DNA from 3 places in the Marinobacter sp. H13 genome. Region 1 is predicted to be linked to each of the others. Evidence: predicted binding sites of a transcription regulator. Region 1 holds the regulator's gene; each other region holds the start of a gene.

Region 1 (5,650 bases):
TGCCGCACTTGCACATTGCTGTACCGTTGCCGGAAGTACTCACCCAACTGCTCGCACACATACACCGACCGGTGCTGGCCGCCGGTACAGCCAATGGAAATGGTCATATAGCTGCGGTTACTGTCTGCAAAGGAGGGCAGCCAGGTATCCAGAAATGATTTCAGGTCCTCGATCATCTTCCGGCTTGCCGGTTCTTTTTCCAGAAACTCGATAACCGGCTGATCCGTCCCGACATACTTGCGGAGGCTGGTATCCCAGTAGGGGTTGGGCAGGCAGCGGACATCGAAAACGTAGTCGGAATCCAGCGGCACGCCGTGTTTGAAGCCGAATGACTGAAACAGGAGAGCCAGTTCCTGATCTTTTCGACCGACCACGCGCTGCTTGACCATGTCCCGCAGCTCGTACATGGACATGCCGGTGGTATTTACGTAAAGATCGGAAAGCTTGGAGAGGGGCTCCAGCAGTTTCTTCTCGCTGGTAATGGCTTCCCGGAGAGAGGTCCTGTCGTCACTCAACGGATGCTTTCTGCGGGTGGCGTGAAAACGCTGCAGAAGCGACTGCTCGTCGGCGTCCAGGAAGATGATTTCAACGGTAACCCCGGTTTCCTGGAGGCGCCGGTAGATCTCCTCGAAATTGGCCAGCTCGCCGGAAAGGTTCCGCGCATCGATACTGACGGCCATCTTGCCCAGTCGACCAGGCCTGGTCTGGCTGGCGGCTTCCCGTGTGAGGGGGAAGAGCAGGCCAATAGGAAGATTGTCGATGCAATAAAACCCGAGGTCCTCCAGCACATGAAGTGCGGTACTCTTGCCCGAACCGGACCTGCCACTGACGATAATCAGCTTCATGACCACCTTACCTCCACTGCAGTGAATATCAGCCGCCTGAGGCGGTCATGCGCTGGTACAGCGTGCTGGCGTCCTCGGATTGCCGGAGGCGATCACAGAACGACCGCTCATTGAACTTTTCAGCCAGTTGGCTGAGCAGCTCCAGGTGTTCGCTCGTTGCTTCCTTCGGGACGATCAGGGCGAAAATCAGATCCACCGGCTGATTGTCGATAGCATCGAATTCGACGCTTTCTTCCAGCGTCATCAGCACGCCCACCACGTGATCAAGTCCTTCCAGACGGCAGTGGGGAATGGCGATTCCCTGGCCAATGCCGGTGCTGCCCAGGCGCTCGCGGGAAATCAGGTTGTTGAAGAGCTGGGTCTCGCTGAGCGTGTTGTCCTGATGGTTTATCTGCTCGGCAATAAACTCCAGGGCCCGTTTCTTGCTGGACGCAGCTACCCTGCAGAGGGTGAGCTCCGGAGCAAGAATGTTCTCTATGGTCAGGGATGTGTCGCTCATGGATCGACTGCGTTTCCGTTAAAAAAAAGGCTGCGACACGTTACTCATGTCGCAGCTCGATTAGATGAATTGCATGAAAACAGTCAGTTAGCGAGAGCCGTTTCCGTGCATCCGGTCTACATTCTTTTCCTTGTGCTTGAGGATCTGACGGTCAAGCTTGTCGATCAGGGCATCGATGGCTGCGTACATATCCTCATTTTCTGCCTTTGCGTGAATCTCACCACCAACCACATGCAACGTGGCTTCCGCAATCTGGCGCACCTTTTCCACTTCCAGGGTCACCTGGCAGTTACTGATGTGGTCAAAGTGACGCTCGAGCTTCTCGAACTTCTCTGAAACATAATCCTTCAGTGCGGGAGTCAGTTCTACGTGATGGCCTGAAATATTGAGTTGCATAGGCGTCTCCTGTTGTCATCGTGCCGGCTCCCGGGAGCCGGTCTGGGTGCTGGCGCATTATGCGCCGGCGAATACGGTGTTGCGTCCCGGCCCCCGGGTATTCAGACCAGCCGCTTGCGCTCGTTGGACGGCGGAATGTGCATGGCCTCCCGGTACTTGGCAACGGTGCGTCGCGCAACCTTGATACCCTGTTCCCCTAGCATGGCTGCAATTTTGCTGTCGCTCAACGGCTTTTTGGGCGTTTCCGCCGCAATCAGCTTCTTGATCATCGCGCGTATGGCCGTGGAGGAGCATTCTCCACCCTCGTCAGTGCTGACATGGCTGGAGAAGAAGTACTTCAGCTCGAAAATGCCACGGGGGGTATGCATGTATTTCTGGGTGGTTACCCGTGAAATGGTCGATTCATGCATCTCTACCGCCTGGGCGATGTCTGAAAGAATCAACGGTTTCATGGCTTCTTCACCGTGATCCAGGAATCCCTGCTGGTGCTCGACAATACGGGTCGCGACTTTCAGCAAGGTCTCATTGCGGCTCTGCAGGCTCTTGATGAACCACTTGGCCTCCTGCAACTGGTCGCGCAGGTAGGTGTTGTCTGCGCTGCTGTCCGCACGCCTTATAAGTGAAGCATAGCTGGCATTGACCCGGATGCGCGGTGCAATTTCAGGATTCAGCTCAACACGCCAGCGGCCATTGTGTTTGCGAACGATCACGTCCGGAATCACATAATCGGGTTCGGCCCGGTCAATGACATCGCCCGGCCGCGGATTCAGGCCGGTGATCAGCGCCAGGACATCCCGCAACTGGTCTTCTTTCAGGCGGCTGCGGCGCAGCAACTGGGCGTAATCGCGGTTGCCCAGCAGGTTGATGTAATGGGTAATTACAAGGCGTGCCTGGGCCAGCCAGGGTGTTTCCGGCGGCAGCTGGTTGAGCTGGATCAGCAGGCATTCCTGTAGGTCCCGGGCAAACACGCCGGGCGGATCAAAGTGTTGCAGGCGGTGAAGCACGGCTTCCACTTCATCCAGTTCAAGGGGGTCTTCATCGTTCTCATCCAGCAGTCCGGCGTGGATTTCCTCCAGCGGGCTGGTGATATAGCCCCGTTCGTCCACTGCATCCATCAGGGCATGGGCAATGGCCTGGTCCCGTTCACTGAGGGGCGTCAGATTGAGCTGCCATTCCAGGTGATCCTGAAGCGTTTCGGTCGGGGAATTACGGGTTTCGAAATCGTGATCGTTTTCGTCGTCGTTGCGGGCTGCCGGCGCTGGTGCGGACTGGTAGATGTCGTCCCAGGCGGTATCAACCGGCAGATCGTCCGGAATGTTGTCAGGAATCTCGTTCTCCGAGGACCAGTCCGGGCCGTTCTCGGATTCATCCCAGTCGCTGGCCGGTTCCGGGGCAGCTTCAGCGGCGGACTCGGTGGCGTTGGCCTCGCGCTCGTCGTTTTCGCTGGCTGCGTCGGTCTGGTCATCGTCCTCGGAGGTCTCCAGCATGGGGTTGGATTCCAGTGCCTGCTGGATTTCCTGCTGGAGGTCGAGAGTGGAGAGCTGGAGAAGCCGGATCGCCTGTTGCAGCTGGGGCGTCATGGTCAGGCTCTGACCCAGCTTTAACTGTAAGGAGGCTTTCATAACCATGGTTCAGGATCCGTCACTCATCAGCGCTTTGTGTCATAGGTCTTGAAAAAATCTTTATATGCCGGTTACTTGCCGCGGTTTTTCTTTACCCTAGCAAGTTCTTTGCCGAGTTTACTTGCTACAGATCATCAAAACAATGAGCCATTCACTGTCATAGCCTGAATTCGTCCCCGAGGTAGACTTCCTTGACCTGTTGATTGGCCAGGATCGCATCGGCATTGCCGGAGGCGATGATGTGCCCGCCGGAAACAATGTACGCGTTCTCGCAGATATCGAGAGTCTCGCGCACGTTATGGTCGGTGATCAGCACGCCAATCCCTTTGTCCCGCAGATGCCGGATAATGTGTTTGATGTCGCTGACGGATATAGGGTCAACGCCGGCGAAGGGCTCATCCAGCAGGATGAAAGCCGGCTCCATGGCCAGGGCCCGGGCAATTTCCACCCGTCGCCGCTCACCACCGGACAGGGCCATACCAACGCTGTCCCGGATATGGGTGATGTGGAATTCCTCCAGCAGCTCCTCGAGCTTTTTCTGCCGGTCTGCCTTGCTCAGGCCCTGCCGCGTCTCGAGGATCGCCATGATGTTGTCGCGCACAGACAGTTTGCGGAAAACCGAGGCTTCCTGTGGCAGGTAGCCGATGCCCTGGCGGGCCCGACCGTGCATCGGCAGCGGCGTAATATCCCGGCTGTCGATCGTTATCCGCCCGTGATCGGCAGGAACCAGCCCAACGATCATATAGAAGCAGGTGGTTTTCCCGGCACCGTTGGGACCAAGCAGCCCGACAATTTCCCCACTGCGGATTTCCAGGGAAACGTCGATCACCACTTTTTTCTGTTTGTAACTCTTTGCCAGGTTACTGGCTCTCAGAACTGCCATCGGATCCCTGTCTGTCTGTACTGCGTGGCTGAATCACCATCTCTACCCGGCCGCTGCCCTCGCCGGTGTCTGCGCCGCCCTCAGCGGTGACAACCCGGCCGACGGTATCATAATGAATGACATCACCCCGGAACAGGTTGCCATTCTGCTCGATGACTGCTTCCCGTTCAAAGGTCAGCTGGCTGTCGGTGGCAGACCAGGTAATGTTCAGGGCACGGGCATCGGTTTCGCCTTCCCCCTCGCGCGCCGGTTGACGGTATATAGCGGGCGTACCAGAGGCTTCGATCCGGCTCAGGCCGTCCTCGGTCCGGTACAGGACGACCCGCTCGGCAGTCAGGCGGGTATTGCCCTGCTCAAGTTCCACAGCGCCGGTGTAGGTGGCAATGCCCTGGCCGTCATCCAGGCGGGCGGTATCTGCGGTGACCTTGATAGGAGTGTCAGAATCAAGGTCAAATGCAGCCGCCGGGCCGATCATCACGACCGTTAGCAGGGCAGCCATCAGGCGCCGGTATCGGTTAGTTTCCGGTTTCATAGAGTCCTTCCACCTGGGAGTTCAGTTCCAGAATTCGTTCGTCTATCCACGCTTTCATGCCCGTGGCCCGGGTTATGCCGGTAACATCACGTATTTCTACGGGTGCGTCTGTATAGACCATGCCCCGGTCGTTATCCAGGGTCAGGCTTGATGTTGTCAGGGTGGCCTCCCGTTCGCCAATTGTGCGCTGAACCCGGACATTGTCCGTCAGGTACACCAGATTCTGGTTTTGCAGCAGGCTGCCATTGTCGGCCTCGACAATCCACGGCAGGGCCTCCTGGTCCCCGTACAGCTCGGCCCGGGGAGATTCCATGGTGGCCAGGTTGCCTTCCTCGAACTGCTCAATGCGGGGGCTGGAAAACCGGATCTTGAGATTGCCCGCTTCATCGAAGGAGGTGTACTGACCATTCACCACGAAACCGTCTGGTTCGGCGTCTCCCCGTAGGGCCGCTGCCTCGTCATCAATCACAGGGGGTTCATCGCTGCGCCAGAGCAGGAATACGGCTGCCACCACGGTAGCAGCCAGTGCCAGTGCTCGCAGCCAGGGTCTGTCCAGCAGCCAGTTCATGCCTCGGGCTCCAGATAGGGGGCAAGTGCTGCGTCAAGCCTGCCATGGGCCGTCAGCAGCAAGTCGCAGGCTTCGCGGACCGCCCCTTCGCCGCCCCGGGCAATGGTGCAGTAGTCGGCATGCTGCTGCACCAGCCAGTAACCGTTGGGCACGGTGATGCCCAGTCCGGCGAACCTCAGTGCCGGGAGATCTGGCAGATCGTCCCCCATGTATGCGATGGCCTCGGGGCTGATATCCATGGTGCTGACCAGTTCCTGAAGGGCTACCTTCTTGTCCTCTCGCCCCTGCATCAGGTGGGGAATGCC
Region 2 (5,650 bases), 1.7 Mb from region 1:
GCTGACCCGGGCCATGACCACCCTGACCCTGATACTGGCGGCTATCGCCCTTCTGATGATGGGCTGGGTCTTTTTCTCGACCCGTGCCTGGTATTTCCGGCTGCTTGTGGTGTGGGGGCTGTCACGAAGGCAGGCCTCGGCCCAACTGGTCCGGTTGTCAGTGTCGTTGACCGGTGCCATTGCCCTGCTGGCCCTGCCATTGGGTGTCTGGTTGACCTGGGTGCTGGTGCATCGGATCAATCCCATCGCGTTTGGCTGGTCCCTGCCCATGGCCGTCTACCCGGTTTTCTGGCTGGAGCTTGGTGTGCTCAGCATGCTGATCGGTCTCAGCATCGCCTTACTGATGAGCCGCCAGTTGAAATCGCCGACGGTCGCACCTGTAAACGCCAATGCCCTGGCGGGAGGTGAGCGATGAGACGCTGGATCTTCCTCTGGTTCGCCGCTGTTCTGGCCGGCTGTTCGGAGCCACAGCAAGAGTCAGGCTTTGCCGGACTGGCCGGCATCACGGATAACGAATCCGGTGTGCCCTTTCTGCAGCCCGGGCCGGGAGAACGTCTGTCGTTTCCCGAGGATTATGGCCCCCACCCGCAGCACCGGATCGAATGGTGGTACCTGACCGCCAATTTGAAGACGGAGGATGGCGAGCCCCTTGGCCTGCAATGGACCCAGTTCCGCCAGGCAATCAAGCCGAGGCCGGCAGACGCTGAGTCCCCGGACGCAAATAATTGGCCCCTGGAAGCGGCCTGGATGGCCCATGCCGCAGTAAGCTTTGATACCCGGCACTACTTCGCAGAGAAGCTGGCCCGGGGCGACGTCGGCCACGCCGGTGCGCAGGCAGAGCCGATCGCTGTGTGGCTGGACAACTGGCAACTTGAGGCTGGAGCCGGGAAGAATTCCTGGCGGTTGCGGGTCTCGGCGGATGGCTGGTCCTACGATTTGACCCTGAGCATCGCCGGAAAGCCTGTAGCCCACGGCGATGAAGGCTTCAGTGCCAAATCCGCCGATGGCGAGGGCTCCATGTATTTTAGTCTGGTGGGCCTTCAGATCGACGGCACGGTCACCCTGGGCGATCAGACGTTGGAAGTAAGTGGGAAGGGTTGGTTTGACCGGGAGTGGAGCAGCCAGTTTCTGAAATCCGGCCAGCAGGGCTGGGACTGGTTTGCGTTGCACCTGGATTCGGGCGACAAACTGATGGCTTTCCAGCTCAGGGAAGAAGACGGTGGCTTTCGTGCCGGAACCTGGATTCCGGCTGATGGCGAGCCCACCGCTCTTGGTGCCGATCAGCTCAACCTCAAGCCATTAACCCAGGGCGACGGTTATCCCCGTGCATGGCGTCTGGAAGTGCCAGACTTTGGCCTGAACCTGGAGGTGGCTGCGCCGGCGGGGGACTATCGAAACACCGGGCTCTACCCGTACTGGGAGAGCCCGGTGTCAGTATCCGGCAGCCATGGTGGCGTGGGCTACATGGAACTGACCGGATACGGCGAGTGAACTGCACCGTGACCGGTGTTACTCGACCGCGGTCGCCCCAATCCGGTGGATGCTCAGATCCGCCCCGTTGAACTCTTCCTCTTCGGTCAGGCGCAGGCCGGAGATGGCGTTGATTGCGCCATAGACAATCAGACCGCCGACAAAGGCCACCACAACGCCGGCCACTGAGCCGATGATCTGCGACATCAGGCTGACGCCGCCAAGGCCTCCCAGCGCTTCCTGGCCGAAAATGCCGCAGGCAATCGCTCCCCAGACACCACAGACACCGTGCAGGGGCCAGACACCCAGAACATCGTCCAGCCGTTCGATCTTGGCCTGCGCCCATTCAAACAGGTAAACGAAGATGGCGCCTGCTACGCCGCCAGTCACCAGAGCACCCACCGGATGCATCAGGTCAGAGCCGGCACATACCGCCACCAGTCCCGCTAGCGGACCGTTGTGGATAAAGCCCGGGTCCTTACGGCCCAGCAGCATGGAGACGAGGATGCCGCCGACCATGGCCATCAGGCTGTTCACGGCCACCAGGCCGCTGATGCCGTCCAGGGTCTGGGCCGACATGACGTTGAAGCCAAACCAGCCAACGGTCAGAATCCAGGCGCCCAGGGCGAGGAAGGGGATATTGGAGGGGGCAAAGGCCACCACCTTGCCGTTGCGGTAGCGCCCATTTCGTGCACCCAGAACCAGTACGGCCGCCAGGGCGATCCAGCCGCCCACCGCGTGCACTACAACGGAGCCGGCAAAGTCGTGGAATGATGCACCAAACTGGTTCTCCAGCCAGCCCTGGAAACCATAGTTGCCGTTCCAGATCAGCCCCTCAAAGAAGGGATAGATAAAGGCGACAATCAGGCCTGAGGCAATCAGCATCGGGTAGAACCTGGCGCGTTCGGCAATACCGCCGGACACGATGGCGGGAATGGCCGCGGCGAACGTCATCAGGAAGAAAAACTTCACCAGATCATAGCCGTTGGCAGCAGTGAGCTCGGCGGCGCCGCTCATGAAATGGCTGCCGTAGGCGATGTAATAGCCGATAAAGAAGTAGGCCACGGCGGAGATGCCGAAGTCGGTCATGATCTTGACGAGGGCATTGACCTGGTTCTTGTGGCGTACCGTGCCCACTTCCAGGAAGGCAAAGCCGGCATGCATGGCCAGCACCATAATGGCGCCGATAAGGATGAACAGCGTGTTGGCGCTTTCGGTCAGGGTATGTACTGCACTCGTGATGTCCACGGGTTTTCGCTCCTGATGTTGTGTGTCCGGCCTCTATCGGACCGTTTACGTTGACTTGTGCATTGTTGAGGTGCAGCTGAAGCAAGAGCTGTTCCAAAACAAGGCATATCAAGAGCTGAAGGGCAGTTGAGGGGGCTTTCAGAAATGTGAGGTACTATTTTCACTCTAATAGTGCACTAATACTGTGCGTTTTAGCGTGTAGCGCACCAAAATAGAGTGCGCTTACCAACTGATTTCGTTTGGTGTCGAGCTGTCGGATTCGGATTCGATCCCGAGGCTGGATTCGGCATCATCCGATTCGGACTGGATCAGTTCCCGAAGGCGTACTTCCTGTTCCTGCATCGGGCCGGAGAGATCAATGATGATTTCCACGCGCCGGTTCTTGGCGCGGTTCTCTGCAGAGGTGTTGGGTACCCGCGGCTCGGTATCCGCCAGACCGGTGACGGACAGACGGGTGGGTTCCACCTGGTCCCGGGCAACCAGAACGTTGGCAACGGCGGCTGAACGGGCGGCGGAGAGGTCCCAGTTACTGTAAAAACGGTCGGTCCGGATAGGCACGTTGTCGGTGTGCCCCTCGATCGTCAGGTCACCGGGAATGCCTTCAATCACCTCCGCCATATCCAGCAGCAGGCCCTCGAATTCCCAGGTCAGCTGAGCCGAGCCGGAAGGGAAAGAACCTTTTTCCTCAACCCGAATCACGATTCGCCGCTGATCCTCACTCACATTGATGCGCCCATCGGCGATCGCCGGCTCCAAGACTTTCAGGATATCGTCCATGGTTTCCTGCATCTGTTCCTCCATGGCGGCTTCAACGGCCATGTCGGTGGGGCTCTTCAGGGTCTGGAGCTCCGGCGCTTCGTCCGTGGTGGTCTGTTTGACTTCGTTGACCACCGTGGGCTCGGGCGGCGCAGGGGAAAACTTGTCAAAAATAGGGCTGGTACCCTTCGGGATCTCCAGGGCCGGCACATCCCGCTGGACGCCAAAGGCTTTGGACAGCTCACCGGCAATCTGCTTGAACTTCTGGGCGTCGATCTCGGAAAAGGACAGCAGCAGAACAAAGAAGCACATCAGCAGGGACATGAGATCGGCGAAGGTGACAACCCACGCCGGAATCCCCGGCTTTTCCTCTTCTGGTAACTCGTCCATGGTTACGCGCCTTCTGCTTCGGCCACTTTTTCACGTTCTTTGGGTGGCAGGTAGCTTGAAAGCATCTGCTCAATGATACGGGGATTGGTCCCTTCCTGGATGGCAACCAGTGCATCAATGTACAGGGACTGCATGCGTGCTTCCTCGGTCATTCGCAGAGAAAGCTTGTCGGCTATCGGGGTTGCAAACATGGTTGCAATCATGGCGCCATAAAGCGTGGTCAGCAGGGCGACCGCCATGGCCGGGCCGATGGATTTGGGATCTTCCATGTTCGACAGCATCTGAACCAGACCAATCAGTGTGCCGATCATGCCCATCGCCGGCGCCACGTCCGCCATGGCCGTGAAGACCTTGGCGCCAGAGCGATTGTGGTCGAGAGTCATCAGACGCTCCTTGTTCAGAAGCTCCTTGATGGTTTTGCTGTCCTGTCCGTCCACCAGCATCTGAATGCCCTGGGACAAAAAAGGGCTGCTGATCTCCCTGCCTTCGAGGCCCAGCACGCCCTCTTTCCGGGCTACGTTGGCGATGTCCACCAACTCCTCAATGCTGGCCTGGGTTTCCGGCAGTTTGAATTTGAAGGCGCGGGCGGCCGCTTTGAAAGCCCCCAAAAATTGCGAAACGCTGAACTTGGCGAGCACGACGAACATGGTGCCGCCCACAACGATCAACAGCGAGGCCGGATTGATAAATACAGCAGGTGAAACACCGAGAATAACGGCAGACGCGATCAGCAGTGTAGCGCCGGCAAGACCGATGAGAGTGGCTAGATCCACGACAACTCCAGATTTGATTCAGGTATCCCAAGAGCAGGGGCGGGAGAATACCGCCAGTTCAGAAATTAATCAATTCGCACTGGCCCTGTTTGAGATTCTTCCTGCTGCTCTTTCCAGGCAGCATAGCGGTGAATATCGGACTCCACCAGCTTCAGGCACAGCGCAACAACGCCGGCGTCGTCCACCAGACCGAATCCGAAAATCAGGTCGGGAATAACATCGAGGGGGTTCATGACATAGATCAGCGCGCCGGCCACCGCTGCGATCGTTTTCCACGGCACGCTCCGGTAATTGCCGTACCAGTAGTCGCGGATCATCGAAAACATCAGCTTGATGTCGGCGCTGAAGCGAGACAGTTTGCCGCTTTCTTTTACTTTCTCTTCAATACTGCGCTGGCGGTCGAGCAGCGTTTCCAGATCCGCCCGATGCACCTTGCCCGCCTCGGCGTCCAGTTGTTTCCGGGCGTTTTTCTGGTTGAACAATGCCATCGAGAGGGTTCCTCACTTGCTTGATGCCTGAGTGCTCATGATCGCGCAGCTTCGCCGTCAATGCCAATGACAAGGCGTTTATCGGTGCTTGTACTGGGTCGGACAATAGCCGCGGTCTACACCCTCGGGTCGTAGCTGGCGATGTTTGGTGTTGCGCCCGGTTACCCGCTTGCGCCATAGCCGGAAGCTACCGGGCTTGAGCTCACGACGCATCAGGCGAATAACATCTTTTTCGCGAAGGCCATAGAGGGCTTCGATGGCCTCGAAGGGTGTGCGGTCCTCCCACGCCATCTCGATGATGCGGGAGAGGTCCGCCGGTTCAAACTGCTCTGACATGGGGTTTCTCTGTTTGACTTACGTGTTCCCAGAGTACGTTTGAGCTGGCCAGTCGTCTCACCCGGCTGGTTTATTGGTAGTGCCTGTGCAGCCGGGCCGGGATCTGGGCCAGCTGTTTGTCTACCAGTGTGCGCATGGCGTGGGCGATTGGCCGGGTATCCAGCTCTGGCTCAAGCACATTGAGCAGAT
Region 3 (5,650 bases), 1.9 Mb from region 1:
CTGGCGAACAGCGCCGCTCTGTTCTGGCCGGATGACTGATGCTCCGCCTCTACCCCGTCCCGAGGGTCGCGGAAACGCCCCGGTTCCAACAGGCAGACAACGCCGCATGAGATGCCCTGCTCGTTGAGGTCGTCAGCTACGGCCTCACAAACCTGCCGTTGATAGGCTCCCACGGCGATTAACTGCACGTCATTACCTTCGCTTAGCGCAAAAGCACCATCCATCACCAATTTCTCGGCCTGCCGGCTTTCCAATGCTGCCGGCAACCGACCTTTGGGAATTGTCATGGCCCAGACCTGCCCTTGCGTCTGATAGCAAGCATTAAGGCACGCCAACGCGCTGTTGCTGTCTGGCGGATAGACTACGCGGGCGATGTCACTCATCTCACCCATTAACACGTCGCCAAAGGTCGGGTCTTGGTGAGACTGTTCGTTTTTGCCATTTTCCCAGAGGTGCGACGTGGCAATGATAGGAACCGAGAGCCAGCGAGCCGGCCGGCCCAGGCTTTTCTGGTGCCTGGCAAAAATGATTTCCTGACGGAGAGCTCCGACCATTTTCATGGCAAATGCCTCATAGGAAACCACTAAGTTCAGACCGCCCTTGTTACCCAACGCTGCATTGACGACAGCCTCTTCATTAAGCGCCGTGATCACCGAGTCGTGCAGGGATTCGGCCAGCCCGGGCTCGGGGGTCAAGGTCCGGTGCTTCAACAAATCAAGAGTCTGATTCATCTGATTGCTGCGCAGTTCATCCGGATTCCCCAGTCGTACACGTAAAGCCGGGTTGGCCTTCACAGTGGCCACAAATAGCTGATCAATGGCGGCCATGGGCGAGCTCTGTTCCCCCGCGGAAAACCGGGACAGACCTATTTATCCGGAAAACCGGGACAGACCTATTTATCCACAGTGCCAGCGATCCCGCAGCAGGCGCTCGAGGTGGTCCCGAATCCAGATAATGCCGGGATCCCGGTCATGGCGGGCGTGCCAGACCAGGTACATGCTGGTGGGATCAACCTCAAAGGGCAGCTCTCCCATCCAGAGCCCGTTCACAAAACCGCAGTCCTGACTGATGAGCTCCGGCACCGCCGCAATCAGGTTTGTCTCCCGAAGCACCTGCGGCACGATGGAGAAATGATTGACGGTGGCGGCAATCCGGCGGCTTTGCCCCTTCTGGTCCAGGTAGCTGTCCACGAAACCATGGGCGTCGCCCGACATGGACACAAGCAAATGCCGGGCCTCCAGGAATTCCTCCATGGTGATCGGCTTACCCGCCAGCGGATGTCCTTCGCGCATCGCCAGCACGTAGCCACCCTCAAACAACCAGGTGCTCCGCAGGCTGTGGTCGTGCTGGTTCAGAACGCCAACCGCCAGGTCCACGTGGGCTTCGCGCAGATCGTCGTAGGTGCCATCGGGCGTGTACGAGGAGTTGTTCGTGAAGCTCGAAGAGTCACTGGGGCACGCCATGCGGGAGGACGCACGGCGAACTGAGGACGAAGCGCCGGCGTGGACAGCGCCAACGGACAATCACTGATCACGAAAACAAAAAGGCCGGCTTGATGAATGCTTCCGAAAAGAATGTGGTTCTACGGCTTAATGAGCATAAGAAGAACCCATCAAATCCCTGGCGGCTATCTGTCAAATTGCATGGGCGTAGCCATGTTCCATCACAGCATTTTATCAGACCGGCGCCCATATCTTAGCGCCAGAAAAATCGGCACACCAATCTGCGAGAACAGCGCCAGGACCCAAAGCCCGTTGCTGACAATCGACGGTACGAAGGGATGAACGGCTAGCACAACCAGCGCCATGACAATGCCGAACAGCCTCAGACCGGCGCTGTGGTATTTGTCGGTGGCATCAGCCACGGTTCGACGCAGCGCCCATAGCGAAGCTAAAAAAACCGCAAGGCCGGCCGAGGCAAGCGCGCCGTAGCCGGCCGGATAAGGCTCCCACAGGCCGACGTAGACTTCTCCGGCCAGCGCAACACCAATCGTCACCGCACTCCACAAAATCACGATGTGAGCAAACCAGTATCTCAGCAGCACAGCACTGGTGCGGCTCTTCGGTTTTGCATTGCCTGCGCAGTCGAAATAAGTCCAGGCCAGCGCGAAGAGGGACAAGCCGCCCATGGTCACATTGAACAGCGTACCCGCGCTGACTATGTAGACGCCCTTGTCGGCCAGCGTGACCACCAGCTTAAAGAATCCTTCACCCAGCAAGATCAACATCAGAAGGCCGAAGCGCTCCGAGATGTGTCCGAGTTGAGGCACAAAGCGTTCGAAGCGGAGCGTGCCTACGCGCGGCAGCATATACTGCAGCTGAATTGCTGCCACGCCGGCGGCAAAGACCCAATAGGCGACCGGTGTGGGCAAAAAAGCCGACAGCGCGAACAACCCGGCCAACACGAAAAAATTCCGCCCCTGTTCCTGCGCCAGCCTATTGGCCGCGTTGTCGGTCCACAGATCGCCTCCTTTGGCCTTGTCTCTGTAGATCAGCTCATAGATCCACTGATGGCTGACCTGAAGCCCTGCCTCACAGAACCTGCGCATAAACCCCGTTATCTGTTGCGGACTCCAGGCGTGACGAATCCGCTCCTTAATCCACATGATCACGCCGGGATTGCGTTTGTTGGCCTTCGGGGCGCTGCATCTACGAGCGTCACTCAAGACCTGGGCTTCTTCCGGCTGGTAACCATCCTCTGTTGCCAGATTGCGCCTGAGCTCTCTTGAGACTGTGCTGTTGTGGCAGCCCACAGTCGTGCCGATGTCCCGCATGCTCAGCCCGGTGCTGCGCAGTGCAAAAATCTGGTATCGTTGTGTCTGGGTCAGTTGTCGGTATTCCATCTCTGCTTCACTTTGGTCGGTAAAGCTAATCAGGATACCGGCACTGGCCCTTCTTGCTCTACCCGTGGGTCAAAGTGCTGCACTTATTCTATGAAACCAAGGTAAAACGGAAATAACGTCTGAAACTGGCATCACCCGACACAACAGATAGTTCAACTTTATCTTGATTAAGCTGCTGCGCAACCCATTGACAAAGGACTTGATAGCGAGCGTCCATATTATTCCCTAAGGTTTTAAATTTAATAACAGAATATAATTGCAGGGTATCCTAATCAAAAATAAAAGTTTCAGCAAAATAATAAATTAAACTTTGGTTTTGCAGCCCGGTTGAGGACAGCGAATGATAATCTAAAGCTTAGGCAGGGCCGCATACCCTGATACAAATAAAAATACCCTTAACAAATAAGGGTATTTTTAACTGGAGAATTTACCAAAATTTATTTTAAATCGATGGGTAGAGAATATACAAAAGCCATTTTCAGGTCATCATCACATCCACTATAAACACTAAATCCAGGCGCACAGTTAGCTTCATCCGGAGCGTCAACTATCTGACTTAATGTAAAGCTTAAATTATCATTATACGAATAGGTTAAATCCAAATGAGTATAATCTGTGCCTGTCGCTTCAGAGTCACTGTAACCAAGCGTGGCTGAAAAAGCATCAATGGAACCGCTTAAAGTATAATATTCATAGCCTGTAGCACCTGAGATATTATCATAGTAAGAGAAGTGAACCGGGCCGTAACCTAGCGTTAGAATGATCTCAGATAAATCTCCAATAGTATCATCCTGCACCTGATTACTTGGGTAGACATATGTGACGAACATCAGGTCATACATGAAACCCTCTACTTCACCACCAAAACCTGCATAAACATCAAATTCATTACCCGATTCCGCATCGCCCGATGACCCCCAAATACCACCGTAAAAACCTCCGGCACTGGCATTGATATCACCTGAAATAGCTGGAGTACTATTTCCCAAGTTATTACCTCGCCATAGGTACATATTAGAAACAGCTACTGAAGCGGTTACTTCAACTTCCTCAGCCATCATCATATCGTCAGTTATTGGCACTTCTGCAGCAGCTTGTTGAGCAACCATCATAGAACCAGCAGTAACTGCAGCACTAAGCGCAGACAAACGGAATGTAGTCATAGATTTTTTTAACATAACAAGAACCCCCAAAGGTTTATTTAATTGAGCTATTAATACTCGTTGATAATAATTCCTACCGAGATGTAAAGCACGGACCGTGCCATGCTATTTTTTATCTTTATTTTCAATATATTACATAACAACTACGTATTTATACTTATACCTACACTACACCTAAGCGCACCAAAATAATGCGCTTAAATTTAGGGTGCACCAATTTGACACCCGCTGTAACCCTTAGCGAGAGAATAGAAAATTTAATGAATAGGTATATCAGAGCACTTTAATAAAATGCACTGAGTAATTGAGACGGGACTCTAAAAATACTGACGGGAAACTGCTGTACAATTACTACGCTTGCAAACAAAGACCTCTATTGAATAACGAGTATTCCATCCATTTCAACTTGGGCATGACGAGGCAAAGACGCGACGCCCACAGCAGCGCGAGCCGGATAAGGTTGAGTAAAATACTTTGCCATAATTTCATTCACTTTGGCAAAGTGACCAAGATCAACCAAATATATATTCAATTTCACAAGATCCTGCAAAGAAGAACCAGCCGCTTCGCATACTGCTGACAAATTCTTAAATACTTGATCAATTTGAGCGTCAATCCCGCCATCAATCATTTCCATCGTGCTTGGTACAAGAGGAATTTGTCCCGAAAGGTAGACAGTATCACCAACTTTTACTGCTTGAGAGTAGGTACCAATAGCTTCTGGAGCTTGATTTGTTTGAACTATTGAGCGATTAGACATGCATTATCCTTTCTTATCTTTCTTTGGGTTTTTCCGAGTTTTCGTGATCACACGATTCAAGCGCACAACCGCTTTTATCATTCGCACCCGCTTCATAACGTTCGCCAAGTGACGGCGACCTTGAACATGCAGCACCACGCCCACAACACTAAGCTTGGCATTTTGCTCGATTACGCCAATACGCTCGATATTACCTTCTGCTCTGGTAATAGCCGCGGCTAACCCGGATTTCTCATAGTGCTCCAACAACCTTCGCAGACCAAGCCTGGTAGTGCCAGATCCGAGTGGTCATGGTCGAAGTTGGCGATTATTTAGCCAGTTTCCGGCATTCAGGCACAACTCCCCCTTTCCCCCATTGGTATCGGGCCGGGGGAGCCCGATTATCTACTGGGGCACCAAGCGCTGAACCAGTGCTGAGAGATCGTTCTTGTGTGGATAGCTATCACTCATCAACACCCGTATTCGGCGGGTGTTGCGGATGATGACTGCGCCAACCTTGATCAGCTTCAAGCGCAAGGTGCCGGCACTCATACGTTCGAAGGGCGTGTTTTTCAGATGCACCCGCAAACGCTCGAACAGGGTGTAGGCGAAGCCGGATAAGATCAGCCGCCACTGGTTGGTCCACCAGTGTGTGCTGGAGGTGCGACCGGCAAACAGATCCAGTTGTTGATCCTTGATCCGGTTCTCCATATCACCCCGTGCGCAATACTGTTCGTAGTAGAGCTTGAATCCGTCATCGTAGCGGGAGCTGATAACGAACCGGGGGTTCGGGCCTTGAGGGCCATATTCCAGGCGCGCAACCACCCAGCGTGGCTTATGCCAGCTTCGGGCTTTGTAGCGGAAGCGGAAGGTGCTGGCGAGCTTATGGCCATGAGCCTCGTAGTA

The links. Region 1 encodes sigma-54, which starts transcription at its own class of promoters, with help from an activator protein. Its sites were predicted from a motif close to ANTGGCATNNANNTTGCTNT; they were not measured.
Region 2: the regulator sigma-54 is predicted to act here: its motif matches at 2,797-2,816, upstream of AC5JQH_RS11235 (ammonium transporter).
Region 3: the regulator sigma-54 is predicted to act here: its motif matches at 4,091-4,110, upstream of AC5JQH_RS12115 (TorF family putative porin).

The regions. Positions count from the first base shown of each region.
Region 1 is NZ_JCACRU010000001.1:723,511-729,160, reverse strand. It holds gene rapZ (RNase adapter RapZ) at 1-845, opposite strand, end outside; gene ptsN (PTS IIA-like nitrogen regulatory protein PtsN) at 874-1,344, opposite strand; gene hpf (ribosome hibernation promoting factor) at 1,432-1,740, opposite strand; gene AC5JQH_RS03405 (RNA polymerase factor sigma-54) at 1,842-3,368, opposite strand; gene lptB (LPS export ABC transporter ATP-binding protein) at 3,520-4,245, opposite strand; gene lptA (lipopolysaccharide transport periplasmic protein LptA) at 4,223-4,777, opposite strand; gene lptC (LPS export ABC transporter periplasmic protein LptC) at 4,761-5,345, opposite strand; gene AC5JQH_RS03385 (KdsC family phosphatase) at 5,342-5,650, opposite strand, start outside.
Region 2 is NZ_JCACRU010000001.1:2,441,846-2,447,495, forward strand. It holds gene AC5JQH_RS11225 (FtsX-like permease family protein) at 1-415, shown strand, start outside; gene AC5JQH_RS11230 (lipocalin-like domain-containing protein) at 412-1,491, shown strand; gene AC5JQH_RS11235 (ammonium transporter) at 1,510-2,718, opposite strand; gene AC5JQH_RS11240 (flagellar motor protein MotB) at 2,941-3,864, opposite strand; gene pomA (flagellar motor protein PomA) at 3,867-4,637, opposite strand; gene AC5JQH_RS11250 (YkvA family protein) at 4,703-5,125, opposite strand; gene AC5JQH_RS11255 (TIGR03643 family protein) at 5,204-5,461, opposite strand; gene AC5JQH_RS11260 (tRNA-uridine aminocarboxypropyltransferase) at 5,532-5,650, opposite strand, start outside.
Region 3 is NZ_JCACRU010000001.1:2,624,664-2,630,313, reverse strand. It holds gene AC5JQH_RS12130 (hypothetical protein) at 1-827, opposite strand, end outside; gene AC5JQH_RS12125 (LysR substrate-binding domain-containing protein) at 897-1,523, opposite strand; gene AC5JQH_RS12120 (low temperature requirement protein A) at 1,664-2,842, opposite strand; gene AC5JQH_RS12115 (TorF family putative porin) at 3,280-4,020, opposite strand; gene AC5JQH_RS12110 (RidA family protein) at 4,379-4,765, opposite strand; gene AC5JQH_RS12105 (hypothetical protein) at 4,769-5,011, opposite strand; gene AC5JQH_RS12100 (IS1380-like element ISMaq3 family transposase) at 5,150-5,650, opposite strand, start outside.